Regions from separate parts of the Kutzneria viridogrisea DSM 43870 genome, predicted to be linked through region 3. Evidence: riboswitches for the same ligand, from Rfam matches in the RefSeq annotation. Region 3 holds a riboswitch; each other region holds the start of a gene.

Region 1 (7,847 bases), 2.6 Mb from region 3:
AGCGGCCTGCAGGTCGTTGCCCAACAACAGGGCGAGCTGGCGCGGGTCCCCGGAGGCCAGCGCCTCCAGCACCGGCTCGACGGCACCGATGCGCGGCGGGTTGCCCTCGGCGCGCAGCCGGTCCAGCTCGCGGAAGACCGTCGGCGTGGACAGTCCCTCGCGGTCCAGGGCGATCACCCAATGGTAGGTGTGCCTGGCCAGTACCGGCACCAACTGCTCGCCCCGCCCGGTGCCCAGGGCCGTGCCGCCCTGCAACACGAAGGGCACGTCGCTGCCCAGCTCGGCGGCGATGGTGGACAGCTCGTCACGGCCGATCTCCAGCCGCCACAGCGCGGCGAGCCCGACCAGGGTGGCCGCCGCGTCCGCGCTGCCGCCCGCCATGCCGCCCGCGACCGGGATGCCCTTGTTGATCGTGACCCGGACCCCGGGGGCATCCGGGTCGCGGCCCACGTGCGCGGCCAGTGCCCGCACGGCCTTCCAGGCCAGGTTCTCCGGCCCGGCGGGCACCTGGGCCGCGCCCTCGCCGTGCACCTCGACCCCGGGCTCCTCGGCGACGGCCACGGTGACCTCGTCGGTCAGCGACAGCGCCTGGAACAGCGTGGTCAGGTCGTGGTAGCCGTCCTCCCGCAGGTCACCGCACGCGAGGTGCAGGTTGACCTTGGCGGGCACGCGGACGGTCACGGGTGGTGGCACGACGGCTAGCACCTGTTCAGCCTACGGGCTGAGCGCCGGTTGGCTAGAACGCCGGCAGCACGCCCCCGTGGTAGGTCTTGGTGATGTAGTCCTTGACCTGCGGGGAGTTCAGCAGCTCGGCCAGCGCCTTGATCCGCTTGTCGTTGGCCAGCTCGGGGCGGGTGACCAGGCCGTTCGCGTTCGGGTTGCCCTGGGCCTTCTCCAGCAGGATCGCGTCCTTGCCCGGGTCCAGCTGGGCGTCCAGCGCGTAGTTGCCGTTGACGATCGAGGCGTCGGTGTCCTGGAGGCTGCGCGGCAGCTGGGCCGCCTCCAGCTCCACGAACTGAAGGTGCTTGGGGTTGTCCGCGACATCGCGCGGGCTGCCCGTGCTCGCCCCGTCCTTGAGCTTGATCACGCCGTTGTCGGCGAGCAGCTTGAACGCGCGCGCCTCGTTGCTGGCGTCGCTGGGCACGCCGATCTTCGCCCCGTCGGGCAGCTCGGCCGCGCTCTTGACCTTCTTCGAGTACAGGCCGAGCGGCTCCAGGTGCACCGCGGTGATCCACTGCAGCTTGGCGCCGTTCTTCGTCTCGAAGTCGGCCAGGTAGGGCTGGTGCTGGAAGTAGTTGGCGTCCAGCGACTTGTCCACCAGCGAGGTGTTGGGCGTGACGTAGTCGGTGAACTCCTTGACGTCCAGCTTCAGCCCCTTGGCCGAGGCCAGGTTGTCGGCCACGTACTTGAGGATCTGGCCGTGCGGGGTGGGGCTGACGCCGACCACCAGCGGGGCGTTCTCGTCGGGGGCCGAGCCCGCGCCGCCGCCGCACCCGGCGAGGGTGAGCGTGACGAGGGCAGCCGGGATCAACGCGCGGAGCTTCATGGGGGTGCTTTCCTCAGTGGTTCAGGCGGTGACGTGGCGGCGTCGGTCGATGAGCCGGGCCACGCGGTCGAACAGGAACTGGAGCAGCATGGCCAGCAGGCCGATGACGATCACGGTGGTCCACATGATCCGGTCGTCGTAGCGCTGGTAGCCGTAGCGGATGGCCAGGTCGCCGAGGCCGCCCCCGCCGACGACGCCCGCGATCGCGGAGAAGCCGACGAGGGTGACCGCGGTGACGCCGACGGCGGAGACCAGTGCGGGGGCGGACTCACCGAGCAGCACGCTGCGCACGATGCGCAGCCTGCTCGCCCCGGTGGTGACGGCGGCCTCCACCACCGTCGCGTCCACCTCCCGCAGGGCCGACTGCACCAGCCTGCCCAGGAAGGGCACGGCGCCGATGGCCAGTGGCACGATCGCCGCGGTCGGCCCGATCGAGGTGCTCAGCAGTGGTCGCGTGACGATCTGTTGCAGCAACACGATGAGCACGATGAACGGCACGGACCGGCCGAAGTCCGCCACGACGCCCAGGATCCGGTGCAGCACCGGCAGGGGCCGCAGCCCGTTGGGCGCCGAGACGTGCAGCAGCACGCCGAGCGGGATTCCGAACAGCGTGGCGAACACGGTCGCCACGGAGATCATGTAGAGGGTCTGGCCGAAAGCTGGCTGAAGCAGATCAAGCACTTCTGACCACGGAGTGGTCGGTCTCACGCTGCCACCTCGCTGCCGCTCGGCGGCGGCGTTCGCCCAGTCCCTGTACCCAACGGTGAGTTCGCAAGCTCACTCACGCAGCAACTCCCTGTGGTCCCTTGGGTGTCCGCCGCACAACAGCACCGGCCTCGGAGATCCACTCCAGGGCCGAGTCGGCCCGTTCCCCGTTGATGCCAACGCGGAACCGTGCGACCGGGGTCTCCCCCAGCCGGGTCAGGCCACCGCCGAGCACGGCGAGCTCGACGCCGAAGCGGTTGGACGCCTCGGGCAGCAGCGCGCCCACGGCGGCGAAACCGACCAGCACCACGTCGGCGACGCGGTCGTGCGTGCCGATCAGTCCTTCGCCCTGGTCCAGCCCGGGCAGCAGCGTGGCGGCGGTCCTGCTGTCCGCGTCGGAGACCAGGTCGAGCACCTTGCCGTGCTCGACGACCTTGCCGTCCTCCAGCACCGCGACGTCGTCGCAGATCCGGCGCACCACAGCCATGTCGTGCGTGACGACCAGGACCGTGACGCCGAGTTCGGCGCGGGCGCGGTCCAGCACGGTCAGCACCGAGCCGGTGGTCTCCGGGTCCAGAGCCGAGGTGGGCTCATCTGCCAGCAGCACGGCGGGGTTGGCCGCCAGCGCCCTGGCCACGGCCACCCGCTGGCGCTGTCCGCCGGAGAGCTGGTCGGGGTAGGAGGCCGCCTTGTCAGTCAGGCCAACGAGATCGAGCAGCTCGCCGACGCGCTTGCGCCGGACCGGGCCGTCCACACCGGCGCTTTCCAGTGGCAGCGCGATGTTCCCAGCAGCGGTGCGCTGACGCAGCAGCGAATCCCCTTGCGGGACAACGCCGATCTGCCTGCGCGCGGCACGCAGCCTGCTGCCGTCCAGCGAGACGAGGTCCGTGCCGTCGACTCGGATGGCCCCGCTGTCGGGGCGCTCCAGCAGTGCGATGCAGCGGGCGAGGGTCGACTTGCCTGCCCCGCTGGGGCCGACGACGCCGCACACAGAACCGGCCTGGACTTCCAGGCTGACCCCGTTGAGGGCGCGGACCGAACCCGCACGGGAGGAGAAGGACTTGACCAGGTTGTCGACTGTAATCACGATTGCTCCACAGCACGCGTGGCAGCGCACACCGACTAGCGGCGCCACTGTCCGAAGAGGACCGTCCTAACGGGACGAAGAAGACGTTCGAGTGAACTGACCGGGAAACGAGAGTTCGTCAGCCGTCGAGTCGACAGGCACTGACCGTACGACGGCACTGGTCGACTACTCGGCGGCGGGTCAGCGTGCGTGCCGCACACAGTCGCGTGAGGTCCATAGAAATCCTCCATCGGTCCTGGCGGTAGCACCTGCCCGCGAACGGGTGGTTGCTGCGGCGTCGTCGATCCAGGTCTCTCGGCCGCTCGGGATGGATGCACCAAGAGTAGACCCGACGCAACTGGAAGAAATCAAGCTACCGACACGAAGTTCCCCGGATCGTTCGGCAAATCACACTGCCGCCCGTGGATTGATCGCTACTTTGCGTACACAACAAACGGTTCCACGGCGTCGGGAGTTGTCCACAGGTACCCGAGTTGTCCACAGGCGGGTCCAGTTCAAGATCAACTAGGGGGTGCGGGCGGTAGACTGGAGCTGGGCACGCCCCCCAGGGAGTGGCGGGGGATGGACTAGTCCCCAGCAACGAGGGAACAGACCGGCCAGGTCCCGTGTTGCACGGGGTGTGGACGAGGTCAGGGGCTCAGCGGTCGGCGAGTTCGGCGATGCGCGCGAACTCGGTGATGCCGAGCTGCTCACCCCGGGTGGACGGGTCCACCCCGGCGGCGACCAGCAGTTCGGCGGCACGGTCGGCGGATCCGGCCCAGGTGGCCAGGGCGGCGCGCAGGGTCTTGCGGCGCTGTGCGAAAGCGGCGTCGACCAGCGCGAACAGCGATTCGCGGCGGACACCGGCCGGGGGTTCGCGGCGGGTGAAGGCCACCAGCGCGGAGTCCACGTTGGGCACCGGCCAGAACACCGAGCGCGGCACCGGACCGGCCCGGCGGGCATCGGCGTACCAGGCGATCTTCACACTCGGCACGCCGTACACCCGGCTACCAGGACCGGCGGCCATCCGGTCGGCGACCTCGGACTGCACCATCACCAGGCCGGTCCGCAGCGAGGGCAGCTCGGCGAGCAGGTGCAGCACGATCGGCACGGACACGTTGTACGGCAGGTTGGCCACCAGCGCGGTCGGCGCGGACCCGCCCTCGAGGATCTCCTGGGCGCCCACGCGCATCGCGTCGGCCCCGACCACGCGCAGCCGGTCGGCGAACTCGGGGGCCCGCTCGGCGGCGGTGCGGGGCAGCCGTGAGGCGAGCACCGGGTCGATCTCCACGGCGACCACCGAACGGCAGGCCGGCAACAGCCCCAGGGTCAGCGACCCGAGGCCGGGCCCGACCTCCAGTACGACGTCGTCCGCACGGAGACTGGCGGAGCTGACGATGCGGCGCACCGTGTTGGTGTCGTGCACGAAGTTCTGGCCCAGCTTCTTGGTCGGCCGGATGTCCAGTTCCTCGGCCAACGCACGGACCTCAGCGGGCCCCAGCAACTCGTACACGCAGGCGATCTTAGGTTCAGCTGATGCCGAGCTTGCCGGCGCACTCCCACGGCTGGTAGCCGCGAGCCGCACGGACCTTGTTGGCGATCGCGATCTGCTCCTCGCGGCTGGCCAGGTCGGCGCGCGGGGCGTACTGCCCACCACCGTTGGAGGTCCAGGTCCCCATGTCGAACTGGAGGCCGCCGTAGTAGCCGTTGCCGGTGTTGATGTGCCAGTTGCCGGTGGACTCGCACTGGGCGATGCGGTCCCAGACCGCGTCCCCGGCCATCGGCTTGGTGCCGACCTTGATGACCTTCGGCTTCATCGGCGTCAGCACGGTGACGGCGATCTGCTGCTTGTCGGTCTGCTTGCCGTTGTGCATCGTGACCCGGTAGGTCACGTTCTGCTTGCCCGCGGCACCGGGGTCGACGACGGTCTGCTCACCGCGTTCCATCGTCGGGTCGTTGATCTTCTGGACTTCCGGCTGGATGTCCTGCTGCTCCTGCACCACGGTGACGCCGTTGCGGCTGACCGAGACCTCGGCGCCGGTGGCGAGCTTGGTGCTGACGGCGGGGCTGACGTTGTCCTCGCCGCCGAGCGAGACGTTCAGCTCCTTGAGCAGCTCCTGGATGCTGACCGCGTAGGTCTTGAGCTGCTTGGGGGCGTTGCCGCCGTCGCTGAAGGTGATGGTCTTCGCGGTGCGGATGTCCACCGACATGCCGTTCAGCGGGATCTGCGCGCTGGGGTCGGCGGACATCTTGGTGTCGTCGGTCTTGACGCCCAGTTCCTGCAGGGCGGCGCCGACGGTGAGCGCCTTGACCCACTGGCTCTGCTGGACCCCGTCGACGGACAGGTTCATCATCCGGCCGCGCTGCAGCACGATCTTGCCGCCGTCGGCGATCTGCGTGCCCGCCGAGGGCATCAGGGCGTCGTGCGAGCCGGCGGCCAGGCCCTGCTTCTCCAGCACCTCGCCGACGGTCCCGGCGAAGGTGTGCACGGTGACCGGCTGGCCGTCCACGTCCACCGTGACGGCCTTGTCCATGGCCAGCGCGGTGGCGCCGCCACCGGTCAGGCTCACCAGGGTGGCCATGACGGCCGCCTTGATGAACCGGCGCTTCCAGACGGACTGGGTCTTCTCCTCGGTCTTGACCTTGACCTTGCGCTGGGGCTCGGGCACCAGGTTGGTGTCCTCGAGGCCGCGCTCGAGCTCTTCCCAGGTCTGCGACAGGCCCTCGGTGAGGGGCTCGTCGACGATCCGCGGGATGACCGTGGTCTTGGCGTTCATCAGGTCGAGGAGCTGGTCCAGCTCCATGTCGACCGAGGACAGCAGGTCCTGCGCGTCGGGGCCGAGGACGTCGAGCACGTCCTGGGTGGAGACGTAGGCGCCACCGGGCACGAACTGGCGGGTGGCCTCGAGCTCGGCCTCCCAGTCCCAGTCCCAGTCCAGGTCGGGCCGGACGGTCGACCAGTCGGTGCGCTCCGCGACGGCGACGCCGCCCGCGGGGGCCCAGAAGCCAGAGGTGGTGCTGCTCTGCGTGGCGGGGGAATCCACGCGTGGTCTGCGGTGCCTACCAGTCCCGGTCACGGGGTCGTTACCTCCGAAAAGCCAAGGTTTCCGCGAGTGCTCGCGGCTGACTGCCACTGCTGACTCTCAGCCGCTGGTGCTTCTCCTCGCGTCACATCGGTCTCGTGCTCCGACTCCCGCAACCAGGTTCACACGGCGTGTCCCCGAACAACACCGGCCTGATCGCGGGTTGATGCCGGACTGCGACGTCCACTGGCATCGATCACGAGACCGTAACGGAGGTTGGGCGTGGCCGCAAACATCGTCCAGGTTGATGTGTCACCAGTCACACCACGGAGTGATGTTTTTGTGAGCACGGACCGTCATCGTCCCAGCGGAACGGTCATGCCGAACACACGTTTCGCAGTGGCGGCCAGAGTTGTTGCCAAATCACCGACATCAACTCCGCGTAGCTCGGCCAGTGCACGCAGTGTGTACGCCACGCAGTAGGGCTCGTTCGGACGGCCGCGGAACGGGTGCGGCGTCAGGAAGGGCGCATCGGTCTCCACCAGGAGTTGTTCCGCGGGAACACTCCTCGCGGCTTCCCGCAGGGCCGTGGCGTTGCGGAAGGTGACCGTCCCGGACAGGGACAGCACGAACCCGCGCTCCACGCAGCGCCGCGCGAAATCCACATCCCCGGAAAAACTGTGGAAAACCACCGTGGGCGGCGCACCCTGTTCGTCCAGGATGCGCAGCACGTCCTCGTGCGCCTCCCGGTCGTGGATCATCAGCGCCTTGCCGGTCCGCTTGGACAGCTCGATGTGCCAGCGGAAGGCCTCCTGCTGGGCCTCGTGCGGGGAGTAGTCCCAGTAGTAGTCCAGGCCGGTCTCGCCGATGGCCACCACCCTCGGGTGTGCCGCCAGTTCGGTCAGCTCGGCCCGGTCGGCCTCGCTGAAGTCCTTGGTGCGCGTGGGATGCAGCGCGACAGCGGCGTACACCCGGTCGTCCCAGGTGGACGCCCGCACGGCCCAGCGCGCCTCCGGCATGGCATCGGCGACCGTCACTACGCACGCGACGCCCGCTTGGTTCGCCCGATCCAGCATGGACCTCACGTCGGCGGCATTCTCCGCGCCGCAGGCTTCGAGGTGGGTGTGGGCGTCGAACGCCGGTACCGGAAGGGGTTCCGGTACCGGCGGTCGCTCACCCTTGCGGGGTGTCATTTCTGGATCGGCGCCCACTCCGGACCGGTCTCGCCCAGTTCCGGGTCCAGCTTGGCGAACAGCGGCGCGGGCTTGTCCAGCGGCAGGCCCACCTCGATCGGCGTGGACTCCCAGCGGGCCTGCTCGGCCTTGTAGTCACCGGTGAGGATCGGGTACTCCCGCGTCGGGTCGTCCAGGTCCTTCACCTCGTGCATCTCCGGCTGAGCGGCCCACAGCCCGGTGCCGCCCAGCAGCTCGTGCACCTTCTGCGCGGAGTGCGGCAGGAACGGCGTGAGCAGGGTGTTCGCGTCCTTCACCACCTGCAACGTGGTGTG
Region 2 (7,847 bases), 3.6 Mb from region 3:
GGCCGCGTCGGGGGCCCGCACTGCTCCGTCGTCCCGCACCCGCAGGGTGAACTCGGTGCGACCGTAGTCCAGGTCCACCGAGGCCCTGGCGGGCCGCGCGTGCTTGAGCACGTTGGTCAGCGACTCCTGCACCACGCGGTAGGCGCACTGGTCCAGGCCGGGTGGCAGCGGGCGCGCTGCACCGAAGGTGCGCACCTCCACGGGCACGCCTGCGGCGCGGACCCGCTCGGCGAGTTCGGTGAGCCTGCCCAGCCCCGGCGCGGGTGCGTAGTCACCGCCCTCGTCCGCGCCGACCCTCAGCACGTTGAGCAGTCGCCGCATCTCGGTGAGCGCCTCACTGCTGGTGTCGGCGATGGTGCCCAGGGCGGCGCGTGCGGTGACCGGGTCGGACTCGAACACGTAGCGGGCCAGCCCGGCCTGCACGCTGACCACCGACATGTGGTGTGCCACCACGTCGTGCAGTTCGCGGGCGATGCGCACCCGCTCCTCGGTGACGGCGCGCGCAGCGCGGTCCTCGTGCTCGTGGCGCAGTTGCTCGGTGAGCAGGGCCAGCTGCTCGTTGCGCTCGGTGAGCTTGCGCCTGCCCCAGCCGAACGCGTAGGCGGCGGTGGTGAGCACGGCGGCGATCAGCACGTCGGCGAGCACGTGGAAGCTGGTCACCTGTGAGGCGACCAGGATCAGCACGAGGAAGGAGGAAGCCGCGCAGATCTTGGCCCGCCGGGGCGCGCACTGGGCGGCCACGGTGTACATCGTGAGCAGCAGGCCGACGTCGACGAGCGCGTCGATGTAGCCGCTGAAGGAGCAGGCGAGCATGGCCAGCCCGACCACGGCCATGCTGCTCACCGGGGCCAGCCTGCGCACGGCGACGGGAAGGATGGTCAGCGACGTCAGCACGATCGCGAGCGGGTCGAAGCCAACGAAGCCGGGGTTGTGGCTGTTGTAGGCGTAGCCGATGGTGATCGCGAGCAGGACAAGGGCGAGAACTACGTCCTGCACGACCGGGTTGATCGCGTGCACCCATCGCGCCAGGAGCAGCATCGGCCTCACCAGCGAACGGTAGCGCCAGGGGGAGCGGTCCCGCATCCAGTCCGCGCCGCACTTCGGCATACCGCAGCCGCGGTACACGCCTGGTGGAAGGTCAATCCCGGGTCGGACGACCGGCGGGCCCCGACTCACTAGTTTCTGTGGTGGCCGGGAACCGAACCAGGGGGGACTGTTCCCGACAAGCCGAGGGTCGTGTCTGAGGGGGGACGGTCCTCGACGCTTCCAGGCGTCCCGCTCCCCAGCCGGACGCGTGGATGACCCGCCGTGGACCGTGGCACGCCTCGTCCCGGTCCACGGCGGGCACCCGGCTCAGCGGCCGAGCGCCTCGATCACGGCCTCGGCCGAGGGCGGCACGGTGGCGCGCGGCCCCACCTGGTCGGCCACGGCGTCCAGGGTCTTCAGACCGTCGCCGGTGATCAGCAGCACGGTCTCCGCGTCGGGGTCCAGCTTGCCGCTCTCGGCCAGCTTCTTGGCGGTGGCCACGGTGACCCCGCCCGCGGTCTCGGCGAAGATGCCCTCGGTCCTGGCCAGCAGCCGGATGCCCGCGACCACCTCTTCGTCGGTGACGTCCTCCACGGCGCCACCGGTGCGGCGCACGGTGTCCAGCACGTAGGGGCCGTCGGCGGGCGCACCGATCGCCAGCGAGCGCGCGATGGTGTCGGGGCGGACCGGGGTCACCACGTCGGTGCCCGCCTTGTACGCCGAGGACACCGGGGAGCAGCCGGTCGCCTGCGCGCCGAACACCTTGTAGGGGCTGGCCTCCACCAGACCCAGCTCGCCCAGTTCGCGGAAACCCTTGTCCACCTTGGTCAACTGCGAGCCGGAGGCCACCGGCACCACGATCTGGCCGGGCAGTCGCCAGCCCAGCTGCTCGGCGACCTCGTAGGCCAGGGTCTTGGAGCCCTCGGCGTAGTACGGCCGCACGTTGACGTTGACGAACGCCCAGTCCTCGTGCTCGGCGGCCAGCTGGGTGGCCAGCCGGTTCACGTCGTCGTAGTTGCCCTCGACGGCGATCAGCGCCCCGTCGTACACGGCGGTCGTGAGGATCTTCGCCCGCTCCAGCGAGGAGGGGATCAGCACGACCGACTCCCAGCCCGCGCGGGCCGCCGCGGCGGCGACGGCGTTGGCCAGGTTGCCGGTGGAGGGGCAGGCCAGCACGGTGAAGCCCAGCTTGCGGGCCGCGGCCAGCGCGACGGCGACCACGCGGTCCTTGAACGAGTGCGTGGGGTTGCCGGTGTCGTCCTTGACCCACAGGTTGCGCAGGCCCAGCGCGGCACCGAGCCGCTCGGCGCGCACCAGCCTGGTCAGGCCCGGCTCGGTGTTGGGGTGGCTCTGCACGTCGGTGGGCACCGGCAGCAGGCCGCGGTAGCGCCAGATCGACTTGGGCCCGGCCTCGATGTCCTCGCGGCGGATCCGCCCGAAGTCGTAGGCGACCTCGAGCGGGCCGAAACACTCCGAACAGGCGAATTCGGCGGCGAGCGGGATCTGGTGGCCGCACTCCCGGCAGGACAGCGCGCGGGCGGGGCCGAGGTCCAGGGTGGACGTGCCCGAGGCGGAGCGGGCGTCGACAGTCGTCGTCATGGGAGAAATCTCCTCATCTTTCCCACGGGTGGGTCGGAATTGGCACCGGTACGTCACGAGTGACGCCGGTTGCCGGGGCTTCGTCGGGCCGTTCCCTCTGCCCCTCTGGATGAGCGGTGTTCAGTTGTACTTCCGCAGTTCGCAGGTCACGGTACGGCACCGGATCGGCCGGTGACCAGTCGAGTCCAGGATGCGGGAGGACCGTGGCAGGATGGGCGCGTGAGTGCCCCCGCCGTCACGCCCGATCCGCTGCAACTCGTGCTGGGCGAGGAGGAGTTGCTGGTCGAGCGGGCCGTGCGCGCCGCGCTGGACACCGCGCGCGCCGCCGATCCGCAGGCCGATCTGAGCCGGGTGCGGGTGACCGAACTCACCCCGCCCGAGCTGGCCGAACTGCTCAGCCCCTCGCTGTTCGCCGAGGGCAGGGTGGTGGTGCTGGAGGCCGCGCAGGAGGCGGGCAAGGAGATCGCCGAGGCGGTGGTCGCCTACGCCAAGCAGCCCGCGGACGGCATCGTGCTCGTGGTGCAGCACACCGGCGGTGGCCGCAGCAAGGTGGCCAAGGAGCTGCCCGCCGCCCTGCGCAAGGCCGGTGCCGCCGTAGTGGAGTGCGCCAAGATCACCAAGCCCGGTGACCGGGACGCGTTCGTGCGCGAGGAGGTGCGCCGGGCCGGCGGCAAGATCGAACCGGCCGCGCTGGCGGCGCTGGTCGAGGCGGTGGGCTCGGACCTGCGTGAACTGGCCGCCGCCGCCGCGCAGCTGGTGGCCGACACCGACGGCAGGATCACCGAGGCCGAGGTGCGGCGCTACCACCAGGGCAAGGCCGAGGTGACCGGCTTCGCGGTGGCCGACAAGACCGTGGTCGGCGACCTGCCCGGCGCGCTGGAGGCCCTGCGCTGGGCGATGCAGCTGGGGGTGGCCCACGTGCTGGTGGCCGACGCGCTGGCCGAGGGCGTGCGCACGGTGGCGAAGGTGGCCTCGGCGGGGCGGGGCGACCCGTTCCGCATGGCCGGTGACCTGGGCATGCCGCCGTGGAAGGTCAAGCGGGCGCAGGGGCAGGCCAGGGGCTGGACCCCGGCCGGGCTGGCCGAGGCCATGCAGGTGGTGGCCGGGCTCAACGCCGAGGTCAAGGGCATGGCCGCCGATCCGGAGTACGCGCTGGAGCGGGCCGTGCTGCGCATCGTGCGGGCGCACGAGCTGCCGTAACGAGAACGGCGAGAACGACGAAGGGCCCCGCACACCAGGTGCGGGGCCCTTCGCGCTGCTGGCTCAGGCCAGGCCGTTGACCTGCTTGGTCAGGGCCGACTTCTTGTTGGCGGCCTGGTTGGCGTGGATGACGCCCTTGCTGGCCGCCTTGTCCAGGCTGCGCGAGGCGGCACGGACCAGCTCGACGGCCTTGTCCTTGTCACCGGCCGCGATGGCCTCGCGAACCTTGCGGATCGCGGTCTTGACGCTGGACTTGACGGCCTTGTTGCGCAGGCGGGCGGCCTCGTTGGTCTTGATCCGCTTCTGCTGCGACTTGATGTTGGCCATGCGCGTACCTCTCAGTTCACTGCTGTCCGGGGTGTCGCGCTCTGTTGGCGTTCACGCGGGGTGACCGCGTGAGATTTCCTCCACGACGGAAAGCCGCACGACACGACGGACGAGTCTAACCGATGGTGAACGGTGCCCGTTGACCGCCCACCACGACCTCGTAGCCGCCCCTGGCCACCTCGCGCTTGCCGTCCCCGTTGACGTCCCCGGTGGTCAGCGCGAGCTGGCTGGCCGGGAAGGTCACGCTGACGGTGCGCTGCTCGCCGGGCTTCAGGTCCACCCTGGCGAACCCGGCCAGCCGCTGGTCGGGCACCAGCACCGGGCTCACCGGCTGGTGCACGTACACCGGCACCACGGCGGACCCGGCGGTGCCACCGGTGTTGGCCACGGTGACCTGCACGGTGATCTTGCCGTCCGCGCGGATCTGCTTGGTCACCGTCGGCGCCGAGGTGGTGAAGGTGGTGTAGGACAGGCCCGCGCCGAAGGGGAACTGCGGGTCGTACTTGGAGCTGTCCCCGCCGTTGGCGCCCGGCAACTGGTCGTAGGACATGGGCTGGTCGCCGACCGTCTTGGGCCAGGACACCGGCAGCTTGCCGGAGGGGTTCGCCCTGCCGAACAGGATGTCGGCCAGCGCGTGCCCGCCCTCGGTGCCGGGCAGCCAGCCCTGCAACAGGGTCGGCGCGTCCGCCACGGAGCCGAGCACCAGCGGGCGGCCGGTCATCAGCACCACGACCACCGGCTTGCCGGTCGCCCGCGCGGCGTCCACCAGGGACTGCTGCGCGGCGGTCAGCACCGGGTTCTCGTTGTCGTTGTTGCCCTCCGCGCCTGCCTTCTCGCCCAGGGCGACGATCACCGCGTCGGCGTCGGCCGCCTGCGCCACCATGCCCGCCTGGTCGGCCGCCGCGGTGACGGTCGCCGAGGGCACGGCCTCCTTGACGCCCTGCAACAGGGTGGTGATCGGCGGCACGGGACCCTTCGGGTCGATGCCCTGCCAGTTCACCGTCCAGCCGCCGAACTGCTCGGAGGGGTTGTCCGCGGCGTCCCCGGCCAGCACCAGCTTGTGCACCCCGGTGGACAGCGGCAGCGTCTTGTTGTCGTTGCGCAGCAGCACGGCCGACTCGGTGGCGGCCTGCCTGGCCAGGTCCCGGTCCGCGCCGTTCACCGCGGCGTCGGCCTTGTTCGCGTCCACATAGGGCTTCTCGAACAGGCCGAGGTCGAACTTCAGCTTGAGGACGCGCGACACGGCCTCGTCGATGCGCTGCCCGCTGACCAGTCCCTTGTGGACGTCATCGACCAGTGCCTTGGTGAACACGGCGGCGTTGGAAGGCTCCATGGACATGTCCACGCCCGCGTTCACGCTCATGGCGATGGCCGTCGGGTAGTCGGCGGCCACGTGGTAGCGGTCCACCAGGTACTGCATGTCCTGCCAGTCGCTGACGGTCACCCCGGTGAAGCCCATGCGCTGGCGCAGTTCGGTGGTCAGCATGAACTTCGAGGCGTGCACCGGGACCCCGTTGATGGCACCGGAATCGGCCATCGCGGTGAGCACCCCGGCGTCGATCTGGCCCTGGTACGCGGGCAGGAACACGTCCTGCAACTCACGCAGGGGGATCTGCGATGGCGAGCGGTCGTGCCCGTTGAGCGGCATCGAGTACCCGGCGAAGTGCTTGACCGTGGCGGCGAGCCGGGCCGTGTCGCCCTTGCCGTCGTAGGACTGCATGCCCTGCACGATCGACCCGGCCAGGGTGCCCGCCAACTGCGGGTCCTCGCTGAGCGTCTCGTAGTAGCGGCCCCAGCGGGTGTCCCTGGCGATGTCGGAGACCGGGGCGAAGTCCCAGAACACGCCGGTGGCCCGCATCGCCTTCGAGGTGGACTCGCCCAGCTTCTTGGCCAGCGCCGTGTCCCAGGTCGCGCCGATCCCGATCTGCTGCGGGAACATCGTCGCGGTGACCAGGTTGTTGTGCCCGTGCACCCCGTCGGCCCCGTAGATCACCGGGATCCTGAGCCGGTTGTGCTCCAGGGCGTAGCGCTGGATGCCGTTGGTCATCTCCGCCCAGGCCTGCGGGGTGTTCTGCACCGGGTAGTCCCCACCGCCGGACAGGATGGACCCGACGTGCGCGTCGGTCAGCACGGCCTTCATGCAGTCGTTGTTCAGCGGGCCGTTGGCGTAGTCGCAGTCCCCGCGCAGCTTGCCCACGCGGATCTGCACCATCTGGCCGACCTTCTCCTCCAGGGTCATGCGGCCGAGCAGGTCGCGGACCCGGAGGTTGGTCGGCACCGAGGCGTTGAGGTAGAGCGGCTTGCCGCGGTCGTCGGAGCCCGCGGGCCCGCTCGGGTCGGCCTGGCCGCTCGCCTGGGCCAGGGTCAGCGAGAGAGCTGCCACCGCCGTCATGGCCAGTGCGGCCCGCAGCCGGGGTCGGAACCGTGTCATGTGGACACCTAAGCCTTGTGAGGTGGCTCACCAACAGGGCCGAACGGCGGAATTTGAGAGCGCTCTCATGGGATGTGCCCGCTGTGCCCGCTGCGCTCTTGGCGATCCTCCGGATCGCGGCGTCTTCGCTGAGGTCCGGTCTCTTCCCTTGTCCCACGATGATCACTGGACAGATGTGATCATCGTGGGCCCGCGGTCCAGAGACCGGCGCGAAGACGCGGGCCTGGGGGCGAAGGGTGGGGCGGGTTCGTGGATGGGAACGGGGGCAGGAGGCGCAGGGGGAGCGGGGCGCTTACCGGGGACTGGCGCGAAGACGCGGGCACGGGGTGGGCGGGTTCATGGATGGGAACGGGGGTGGCGGGAGACACAGGGGGAAGAGGGGTGTGAGGCGCTTAGGGTCGGGGCGTGGGGACAGGGGTGGAGTGGGCGGGGTTCGGGCAGGTCTCGGTGGGGGCGTTGCTGCTGCTGTGCGCGGCGGCGTTCCTGGCGGGGGCGGTGGACGCCGTGGTGGGCGGCGGCGGGCTGATCCAGTTGCCCGCGCTGCTGCTGGTGGCCCCGGGTGGCCTGCCGATCTACTCCCTGGCGACCAGCAAGGTGGCCTCCTTCTTCGGTACGGCCTCGGCGGTGCCCGCGTACGCGCGCCGCACCGAGATCGAGTGGCGCTCGGCCGTGCCGATGGCGGTCATGGCTCTGCTCGGATCCCTTGCGGGAGCGGCATTCGCCTCCGTGCTGCCGGCGACGGTGCTCAACATCATCGTGTGGGTCGCACTGGTGGGCGTGGGGATCTACACCTGGCGCAAGCCGGACTTCGGCGTGCGGGACCTGTGGCGGCACAGCGTGCGGCGGCGCACGGCGATCATGTGCGCGGTGGGCGGCCTGATCGGTTTCTGGGACGGGCTCGCGGGGCCGGGAACGGGCTCGTTCCTGGTCTTCGCGCTGGTGGGGCTGGTGGGCTACGCGTTCCTGCGCGCCTCGGCCACGGCCAAGGTCGTGAACAGTGCGACGAACATCGGGGCGCTGCTCCTGTTCGCTCTGAGCGGCAAGGTCTTGTGGGGCCTCGGCCTGGTGATGGCCGTCTGCAACGTCACGGGCAGCCTGCTGGGTGCGCGCATCGCGGTGAGCCGGGGCTCGGCGTTCATCCGCCGGGTCTTCCTGACGGTGGTCGTGACCCTGCTGATCACCCTCGGCTGGAAGATCGCGCTGAGCTGAGGGATCGGCGTCCCCGCTGGGACTAGTCAGTCTCATAGTGCAACCGATACGCTCA
Region 3 (7,847 bases):
TGGACTCGCGCGGGCGGTTCACCGCCGAGGTCGCGCCCTACGAGGGCGTGCACGTGTTCGAGGCGAACAAGACGATCATCCGCGACCTGCGGGCCGCGGGCGCGCTGCTGCGCCACGAGACCTACGACCACCCGTACCCGCACTGCTGGCGCTGCGACAGCCCGCTGATCCAGCGCGCGGTGTCCTCCTGGTTCGTGGCCGTCACCAAGTTCCGCGACCGCATGGTGGAGCTCAACCAGGAGATCAACTGGGTGCCCGACCACGTGCGGGACGGCCAGATGGGCAAGTGGCTGGAGAACGCCCGCGACTGGAACATCTCGCGCAACCGGTTCTGGGGCTCCCCGATCCCGGTGTGGACCTCCGACGACCCGGCCTACCCCCGGGTGGACGTCTACGGCTCGCTGGACGAGCTGGAGCGGGACTTCGGCGTGCGCCCGACCGACCTGCACCGCCCGGTCATCGACGAGCTGACCAGGCCGAACCCGGACGACCCGACCGGCAAGTCGACCATGCGTCGGGTGCCCGAGGTGCTGGACTGCTGGTTCGAGTCCGGCTCGATGCCCTTCGCCCAGGTGCACTACCCGTTTGAGAACTCCGACTGGTTCGAGCACCACTACCCCGGCGACTTCATCGTCGAGTACAGCGCGCAGACCCGCGGCTGGTTCTACAACATGCACGTGCTGGCCACGGCGCTGTTCGACCGGCCCGCGTTCAAGAACTGCATCGCGCACGGCATCGTGCTCGGCGACGACGGGCAGAAGATGTCCAAGACGCTGAACAACTACCCGGACGTCAACGAGGTGTTCGACCGCGACGGCTCCGACGCCATGCGGTGGTTCCTGATGTCCAGCCCGATCCTGCGCGGGGGCAACCTGATCGTCACCGAGCGCGGCATCCGCGAGTCGGTGCGTCAGGCCCTGCTGCCGCTGTGGAACTCCTGGTACTTCCTGGCCCTGTACGCCAACGCGGCCGGTACCCAGGGGACCTGGCGCACCGACAGCCAGCACGTGCTCGACCGCTACGTGCTGGCCAAGACGCACGACCTGGTCGCCGAGGTGTCCGGCGCGCTGGACACCTACGACCTGTCCGGGGCGTGCTTCGCGGTGCGCGACTTCCTGGAGGTGCTGACCAACTGGTACGTGCGCCGTTCCAGGGACCGGTTCTGGGCGGGCGAGCAGGACGCCGTGGACACCCTGCACACCGTGCTGGAGGTGGTCAGCCGGGTCGCCGCCCCGCTGTTGCCGCTGACCACCGAGGTGGTGTGGCGCGGGCTGACCGGTGAGCGCTCGGTGCACCTGGCCGACTACCCGGCCGCCGCCGACCTGCCCGCCGACAGCGCACTGGTCACCGCCATGGACGAGGTGCGGCGGGTCTGCTCGGCGGCGCTGTCGCTGCGCAAGGCGAACAAGCTGCGCGTGCGGCTGCCGCTGGCCAGGTTGACCGTGGCCACCGCCGAGGCCGCGGCTCTGGCGCCGTTCGCGGACCTGATCCGGGACGAGGTGAACGTCAAGGAGGTCGAGCTGACCACCGACCTCGCCGCGCACGGCCACTTCGAGCTGACCGTGAACGCGCGGGCCTGCGGACCCAGGCTCGGCAAGGACGTGCAGAAGGTGATCAAGGCCGTGAAGGCGGGGGAGTGGACCGCCGACGAGAACGGCGTGGTCAGCGCGGCGGGCATCGCCCTGCTGGCGGGTGAGTACGAGCAGAAGCTGGTGGCCACCGACCCGGCGGCCACCGCGGCCCTGCCCGGTGGGGCCGGTCTGGTGGTGCTGGACACGAAGGTGACCGCCGAGCTGGCCGCCGAGGGCGTGGCCCGCGACGTGGTGCGGGTGGTGCAGCAGGCCCGGCGCGAGGCGGGGCTGGACGTGTCCGACCGGATCGCGCTGACCGTGTCGGCGGCCGAGGAGGTGCTGTCCTCGGTGCGGGCGCACCAGGAGTTCCTCGCCGCGGAGACGCTGGCCGAGTCGGTGGGCTACGGAGCGGTCGAGGGCTTCAGCGGCGCGGTCGGTGACGGCGAGCAGGTCACCGTGGCGGTGACGCGAGTCGGCTGAGAGAGTAGCTACAGCGGCGGCGGCCCCGGTCACCCCCACAGCACACCGGGGTCGCCGCCGAGGTCTCCGTACTCTCCCCTCTGAGCGGCAGACCATACGCTGCCGTACGGAACCTGACCATACGGTAGCGTATGGATTCGTGGTGGGGAAGCGTCGCACGCGCGAGGACTGGATAGTCGCGGCGTTGGCGATGATCGCGGAGCGGGGAGTGGCTGCGCTGGCCGTGGAGCCGCTGGCCCAACGGGTCGGCGCGACCAAGGGCAGCGCGTACTGGCACTTCCCCAGCCGGGAGGCCCTGCTGACGGCGGCGTTGCGGCGCTGGTCCGAGCAGGGCACGGCCTGGGTCATCGAGGCCACCTCGCAGAAGGGCGACCCCGCCGAGCAGCTCTGGCTGATGTTCGAGCGGGTCATGATCAACGAGCCGTCCACGGCCATCGAGTACGCCATCATGTCCGCCGCGGGCGATCCGGTGGTCGCCCCGATGTTCCACGAGGCGACCCGGCAGCGGGTGGACTACCTGTCGGGCCTGTTCGAGGGCATCGGCTTCGAGCCGGAGGCGGCCCGCTGGCGCGGGCGCCACCTGTACGGCTTCTTCCTCGGGCACATCCAGCTCGTCAGCAACGACCCCAGCGCGGTGCCCTCCGGGGACCGGCGGCGCGAGTACGTCGAGGCCGCCTACCGCATGATGACCGCCCGGTGAGATTCCCCGTTCGGGTGAAACCCGGGGCGAAGCGCGACTCCGTGGGCGGCATCTGGGCTGGTCCCGGCGGTCCCGCGCTGGTCGTCGCCGTGTCGGCGCCCGCGGTGGAGGGCAAGGCCAACGAGGCCGTGCGCCGCGCGCTGGCCGCGGCCTTCGGTGTCCGCCGCAAGGACGTGTTGATCATCGCTGGTGAGCGCGGCAGGGACAAGGTCGTCGAGCTCTGCTCGGCCCCCGAGGGCACGGCGGACCTGCTTGCCCGCCTGTTGGGCTGAAGCGGCACACTTGTTTGTCCACAATGGACATCCACTGTGGTCGATTAGTACTTTTCTGGCAACTTAACGCACAATAGACACCGGAACGGGTGACAACCGGGAGGTGGGGTGGCCGACCTTTCCATCGCGTTGGGTATCGGAGCAGTGGTTCTCTTGCTCTCCGTGTTCGCCGTACGGGTGTCAGTGCGGGTCGGTCTGCCCTCACTGTTGCTCTACCTCGGGTTCGGCCTGCTGATCGGTGAGGCCGGGCTCGGCATCAAGTTCGACAATGCCGGTCTCACCCAGGCGCTGGGCATCGCCGCTCTGGTCCTCATCCTCGCCGAAGGTGGCCTCACCACCCGATGGTCCGGGGTGAAGTCCGCGCTGGGACTGGGAATCTCACTGTCCACAGTGGCCGTTGCCGTGAGCGTCGCGGTCACCGGGGCCTGCCTGCACCTGATACTCGGCCTGGACTGGCGGATGGCCCTGCTGTGGGGCGCCGTGCTGTCCTCCACCGACGCCGCGGCCGTGTTCAGCGTGCTGCGCGGGGTGGGCGTTGGCAAGCGCCTGGCGGGCGCGCTGGAGCTGGAGTCCGGCCTCAACGACGCGCCGGTGTTCATCGCCGTGGTGCTGCTCGTCTCCGGGGACCCGGTGCGGTGGACCACCCCGCTGCTGGTCGTCTACGAACTCGGCGCGGGCGCGCTGATCGGTGCCGCCGTCGGCTGGCTGGGCGCCTTCGCCCTGCGCCGCGCCGCCCTGCCCGCCACCGGCCTGTACCCGATCGCCGCCGTGGCCATGTGCGTGCTCGCCTACGCGGCCGGGGACCTGTCGCACGCCTCGGGTCTGCTCGCCACCTACGTGGCCGGGCTCGTCCTGGGCAACTCCCGGCTCCCGCACCGCTCGGACACCCTGTCCTTCGCCGAGGGCCTGGGTTGGCTCGCGCAGATCGGACTGTTCGTGCTGCTCGGCCTGTTCGCCTCCCCGGCGCGGCTGCTCAGCGCGCTGGTGCCCGCACTGGTCGCCGGCGCCGTGCTCGTGCTGCTGGCCCGCCCGCTGTCGGTGCTGCTCGCCGCCACGCCGTTCCGGGTGAAGTGGCGCGAGCAGGTGTTCCTGTCCTGGTCGGGCCTGCGCGGGGCCGTGCCCATCGTGCTCGCGCTGATCCCGCTCACCCAGGGCGTGCCCGGGGCGGAACAGCTCGTCGACGCCGTGTTCGTGCTCGTCGTGGTGCTGACCCTGGTGCAGGGCGCCACCCTGCCGGTGGTCGCGCGCTGGCTCGGGCTCGTCCGTTCCGGTCAACCCCGTGAGATCGAGGTGGACGCCGCACCGCTGGACCAGCTCGGCGCCGAGCTGTTGCAGGTGCGCATCCAGCGCGGATCGCGCCTGCACGGCGTGTACCTGTCCGAGCTGCGCCTGCCGGTCGGCGCCACGGTGAGCCTGATCGTGCGCGAGGACGCCGGGTTCACACCCAAGTCCACGACCCGGTTGCAGGAGGAGGACCAGCTCCTGGTCATCGCGACCGAGACCGCCCGCGAAGGGGCCGAACGGCGGATCCGCGCCGTGGACCGCGCGGGCCGCTACGCCCGCTGGAAAGGCGACCCCGGCGACTGACCCCGTACGCCCCCGCCGCGTGTCGGCGCTTCCGGTATCGCGTGTCGGACGTTCCCGTACGGTGTGTTGCGCGCTGCGGGAAGGCGAGAGTCGCTCATGTCTTGCGGATCCTGTACGGGAAGCGCCGACACGCCGTACCGGGACGTCCGACACGCGGTGCTGGGGCGTCCGACACGCGGTGTGGGAAGCGCCGACACGCGGTGCCGGAACGTGCGACACGCGGGTGGTCAGCCCAGGGTGCCGGCGAACAGGGCGCGGTGTACGGCGAGGTAGGCCGCGCACGGGAAGGTCGGGCGGGGCTGCCACCAGTGGTCGGGGCGGCAGGTGGCGCAGCGGCCACGTGAGTCGGGGGAGTGCTCGCCCAGCAGCGTGGACACGGCCTTGGCCACGCCGGGCAGTTCCGCGCGGGCGACCCGGGCCGCCCGCGCGGGATCGGCCTCGGTGCTGAGTCTGGCCAGCTTCGCCAGGTGCCTGTTCAGCTCGTCGTCGAGCTCCCGGAACATCGTGCCGCCTCCCGCTCTCGAAGGCAGCAGTCTGCGCTGTCGAGGTGGCCGACAGACCCGTCCATCACCCGTCTGGACCGGAAATCACTCATTCGGGCCGGTCGGTGAGCTGGCTCTCAGCATGTGGGCGGGGGCTCGACCCGGGCCCGAGGCATCGGCTAGCTTCGAACACGAAGGTCATGAGTGCCAGCGACAAGCCCCGGCTAGCTGGCCGGCAACCCTCCTACCGCGGTGGGGTGCCCCGGGTGAGGACCAGGTCCGTGGCGAGAACGCGACGGGCAAGCGCGGGCCCCTCGTCGGGTCCATGACCCGGAGGCTGACATGACGTCCACGATCCCGCAGGCCCGCACCGGCTACACCGTTCCCGCCGTGGTCGGCGCCCAGCTCTGCGTGCCGCTGGTGACCGGCGACCGCATCGGTTACGCCAACCTCGACCACGCGGCGAGCGCGCCCTGTCTGGAGCGGGTCCGCGACGCCGTCAACGAACTGCTGCCCTGGTACGCGAGCGTGCACCGCGGCGCGGGCCTGGCCTCCCAGGTCAGCACCCGCGTGTACGAGCAGGCCCGCGACACGCTGCGCCGCTTCGTGGGCGCCCGGTCCTCCGACACCGTCGTGTTCACCCGCAACACCACCGACTCGCTCAACCTGTTGGCGCGCAGCCTGCCCAGGCGCACCGCCGTGGTGCTGTTCGACACCGAGCACCACGCGGCGCTGCTGCCCTGGCGCGGGCCGAACGTCCGCCGGGTGCGCACCCCCGACTCGGCCGGTGCCGCCGTGCCCGCGCTGGAGGCCGCGCTGCGCGAGTGCCCGCAGGGCCCACGGCTGGTGGTCGTCACCGGCGCGTCCAACGTCACCGGCGAGCTGTGGCCGGTGGCCGAGCTGGCCCAGGTGGCACGCCGTCACGGCGCGCGCATCGTGCTGGACGCCGCGCAGCTGGCCCCGCACCGCCCGGTGGACATCAAGGCCCTGGACGTGGACTACGTGGTGCTGTCCGGGCACAAGCTCTACGCCCCGTTCGGCGCGGGCGCGCTGATCGGGCGGGCCGACTGGTTGCAGGCCGCGGACCCGTACCTGGTCGGCGGAGGTGCCACGAAGAACGTCGTGGACTGGGGCGACCACCTGGGTGTGGCCTGGTCCGCGGTGCCGGAGCGGCACGAGGCCGGTTCGCCCAACGTGGCCGGCGTGCACGCGCTGGCCGCCGCCTGCGACACGTTCATCCAGCACGGCTGGGACCAGGTCGAGGCGCACGAGCGCACGCTGCTGGCGCGGCTGCGCGAGGGGCTGGCCACCGTGCCGGGGCTGCACGAGCTGAGCCTGTTCGACGCCGAGCACGACCGGGTTGGCGTGGTCAGCTTCACCATCGACGGCCTGGACGCGGGTCTGGTCGCCGCGGCGCTGTCCGCCGAGTACGGCATCGGCGTCCGCGACGGCGCGTTCTGCGCGCACATCGCGACCCGCAGGCTGCTGGGCCGAGCCGGGTCCACCGAGCAGCGCGCGCTGCGCGCCAGCCTGGGCCTGGGCAGCACCGCCGAGCACGTGGACCGGCTGGTCGGCGCGCTGCGCAGGCTGGTCGCCGAGGGGCCGCGCGCCGCCTACCACCAGGTGGACGGCCGGTGGGTGCCGGTGGACGACCAGCGCCCGTTGCCGCCCTTCGTCGCGGGCTGAGCGGGGCTCGGGGGACAATGGCCGGGTGAGTACCGAGCCCAACACCGAACCGGCTGCCGGGCAGGCCATCCTGCCGCGCCGGATCGGGCTGCTGGCCGCCGCCGCGGTCGTCGCACTGCTGCTCGACGTCGTGACCAAGACGGTCGTGGTGTCCAACCTGGAGGGCAAGCCGCCGATCGAGGCACTGGGCGGGCTGGTCTACTTCCAGGTGATCCGAAACCCCTACGCCGCGTTCTCGCTCGGTGTCACCGGCATGACCTGGGTGTTCAGCCTGGTCTGCGTCGGCGTGCTGGCCGCGATCATCTGGGTGGCGCCCAAGCTGCGCTCGCGCGGCTGGGCACTGGGCCTGGGCCTGGTGTTCGGCGGTGCGCTGGGTAACCTGCTGGACCGGCTGTTCCGCGCGCCGGGGGCGTTGCAGGGCCACGTGGTGGACTTCATCTCCGTGTTCGCGCCCAACGCCCAGGTGTTCCCGATCTTCAACCTGGCTGACTCCGCCATCTGCGTCGGCGGCGCGCTGATCGTGCTGATGGCGCTGCTCGGCCGCGACTACGACGGTCGTTCGACCAAGGAGAAGGCAGGGGACAAGTGAGCGAGCTCGCGAGCTCACCATTGAGCACTGGGAGCCCGCTCGCGGGCCGACGAGCGTCAGCGAGGAGTGTCCCGTGAGTGACCTGCGTACCCTGCCGGTGCCCGACGGCCTGGACGGCATGCGCGTGGACGCGGGCCTGTCCAAGCTGCTCGGCCTGTCCCGCACCGCCGTCGCCGCGCTGACCGACTCCGGGGACGTGCTGGTGGACGGCCAGCCCGCGGGCAAGTCGGACCGGCTGGTCGCGGGCAGTTGGCTGGAGATCAGCCTGCCCGCCCCGGCCCAGCCGGTGACCGTGCAGGCCGTGCCCGTGCCGGGCCTTGTCGTGCTGCACGAGGACGAGGACATCGTGGTGGTGGACAAGCCGGTCGGGGTCGCCGTGCACCCCAGCCCCGGCTGGAACGGCCCGACCGTGGTCGGCGGGCTGGCCGCGGCCGGGTTGCGGATCTCCACCTCCGGGGCCGCCGAGCGGCAGGGCGTGGT

Evidence for each region. A riboswitch is a leader RNA that binds a small molecule or an ion and turns the genes downstream of it on or off. The one in region 3 is predicted to bind S-adenosylmethionine.
Region 1: it holds a riboswitch for S-adenosylmethionine, as region 3 does, so the genes downstream of both, KALB_RS03880 (methionine ABC transporter ATP-binding protein) here and KALB_RS34855 (aminotransferase class V-fold PLP-dependent enzyme) in region 3, are expected to answer to the same signal.
Region 2: it holds a riboswitch for S-adenosylmethionine, as region 3 does, so the genes downstream of both, thrC (threonine synthase) here and KALB_RS34855 (aminotransferase class V-fold PLP-dependent enzyme) in region 3, are expected to answer to the same signal.

What each region holds. Positions count from the first base shown of each region.
Region 1 is NZ_CP007155.1:800,636-808,482, reverse strand. Features, by position in the region: gene KALB_RS03895 (4-(cytidine 5'-diphospho)-2-C-methyl-D-erythritol kinase) at 1-705, opposite strand, end outside; gene KALB_RS03890 (MetQ/NlpA family ABC transporter substrate-binding protein) at 737-1,546, opposite strand; gene KALB_RS03885 (methionine ABC transporter permease) at 1,568-2,254, opposite strand; gene KALB_RS03880 (methionine ABC transporter ATP-binding protein) at 2,328-3,338, opposite strand; SAM riboswitch class I at 3,562-3,652, opposite strand; gene rsmA (16S rRNA (adenine(1518)-N(6)/adenine(1519)-N(6))-dimethyltransferase RsmA) at 3,976-4,830, opposite strand; gene KALB_RS50030 (resuscitation-promoting factor) at 4,847-6,361, opposite strand; gene KALB_RS03865 (TatD family hydrolase) at 6,697-7,533, opposite strand; gene metG (methionine--tRNA ligase) at 7,530-7,847, opposite strand, start outside.
Region 2 is NZ_CP007155.1:1,794,948-1,802,794, forward strand. Features, by position in the region: gene KALB_RS08050 (sensor histidine kinase) at 1-1,038, opposite strand, end outside; gene thrC (threonine synthase) at 1,354-2,625, opposite strand; SAM riboswitch class I at 2,636-2,741, opposite strand; gene holA (DNA polymerase III subunit delta) at 2,845-3,825, shown strand; gene rpsT (30S ribosomal protein S20) at 3,889-4,152, opposite strand; gene KALB_RS08070 (glycoside hydrolase family 3 N-terminal domain-containing protein) at 4,268-6,583, opposite strand; gene KALB_RS08075 (TSUP family transporter) at 6,989-7,792, shown strand.
Region 3 is NZ_CP007155.1:8,040,734-8,048,580, reverse strand. Features, by position in the region: gene ileS (isoleucine--tRNA ligase) at 1-2,051, shown strand, start outside; gene KALB_RS34875 (TetR/AcrR family transcriptional regulator) at 2,191-2,751, shown strand; gene KALB_RS34870 (DUF167 domain-containing protein) at 2,748-3,023, shown strand; gene KALB_RS34865 (potassium/proton antiporter) at 3,132-4,610, shown strand; gene KALB_RS34860 (hypothetical protein) at 4,838-5,113, opposite strand; SAM riboswitch class IV at 5,289-5,404, shown strand; gene KALB_RS34855 (aminotransferase class V-fold PLP-dependent enzyme) at 5,435-6,778, shown strand; gene lspA (signal peptidase II) at 6,804-7,367, shown strand; gene KALB_RS34845 (RluA family pseudouridine synthase) at 7,486-7,847, shown strand, end outside.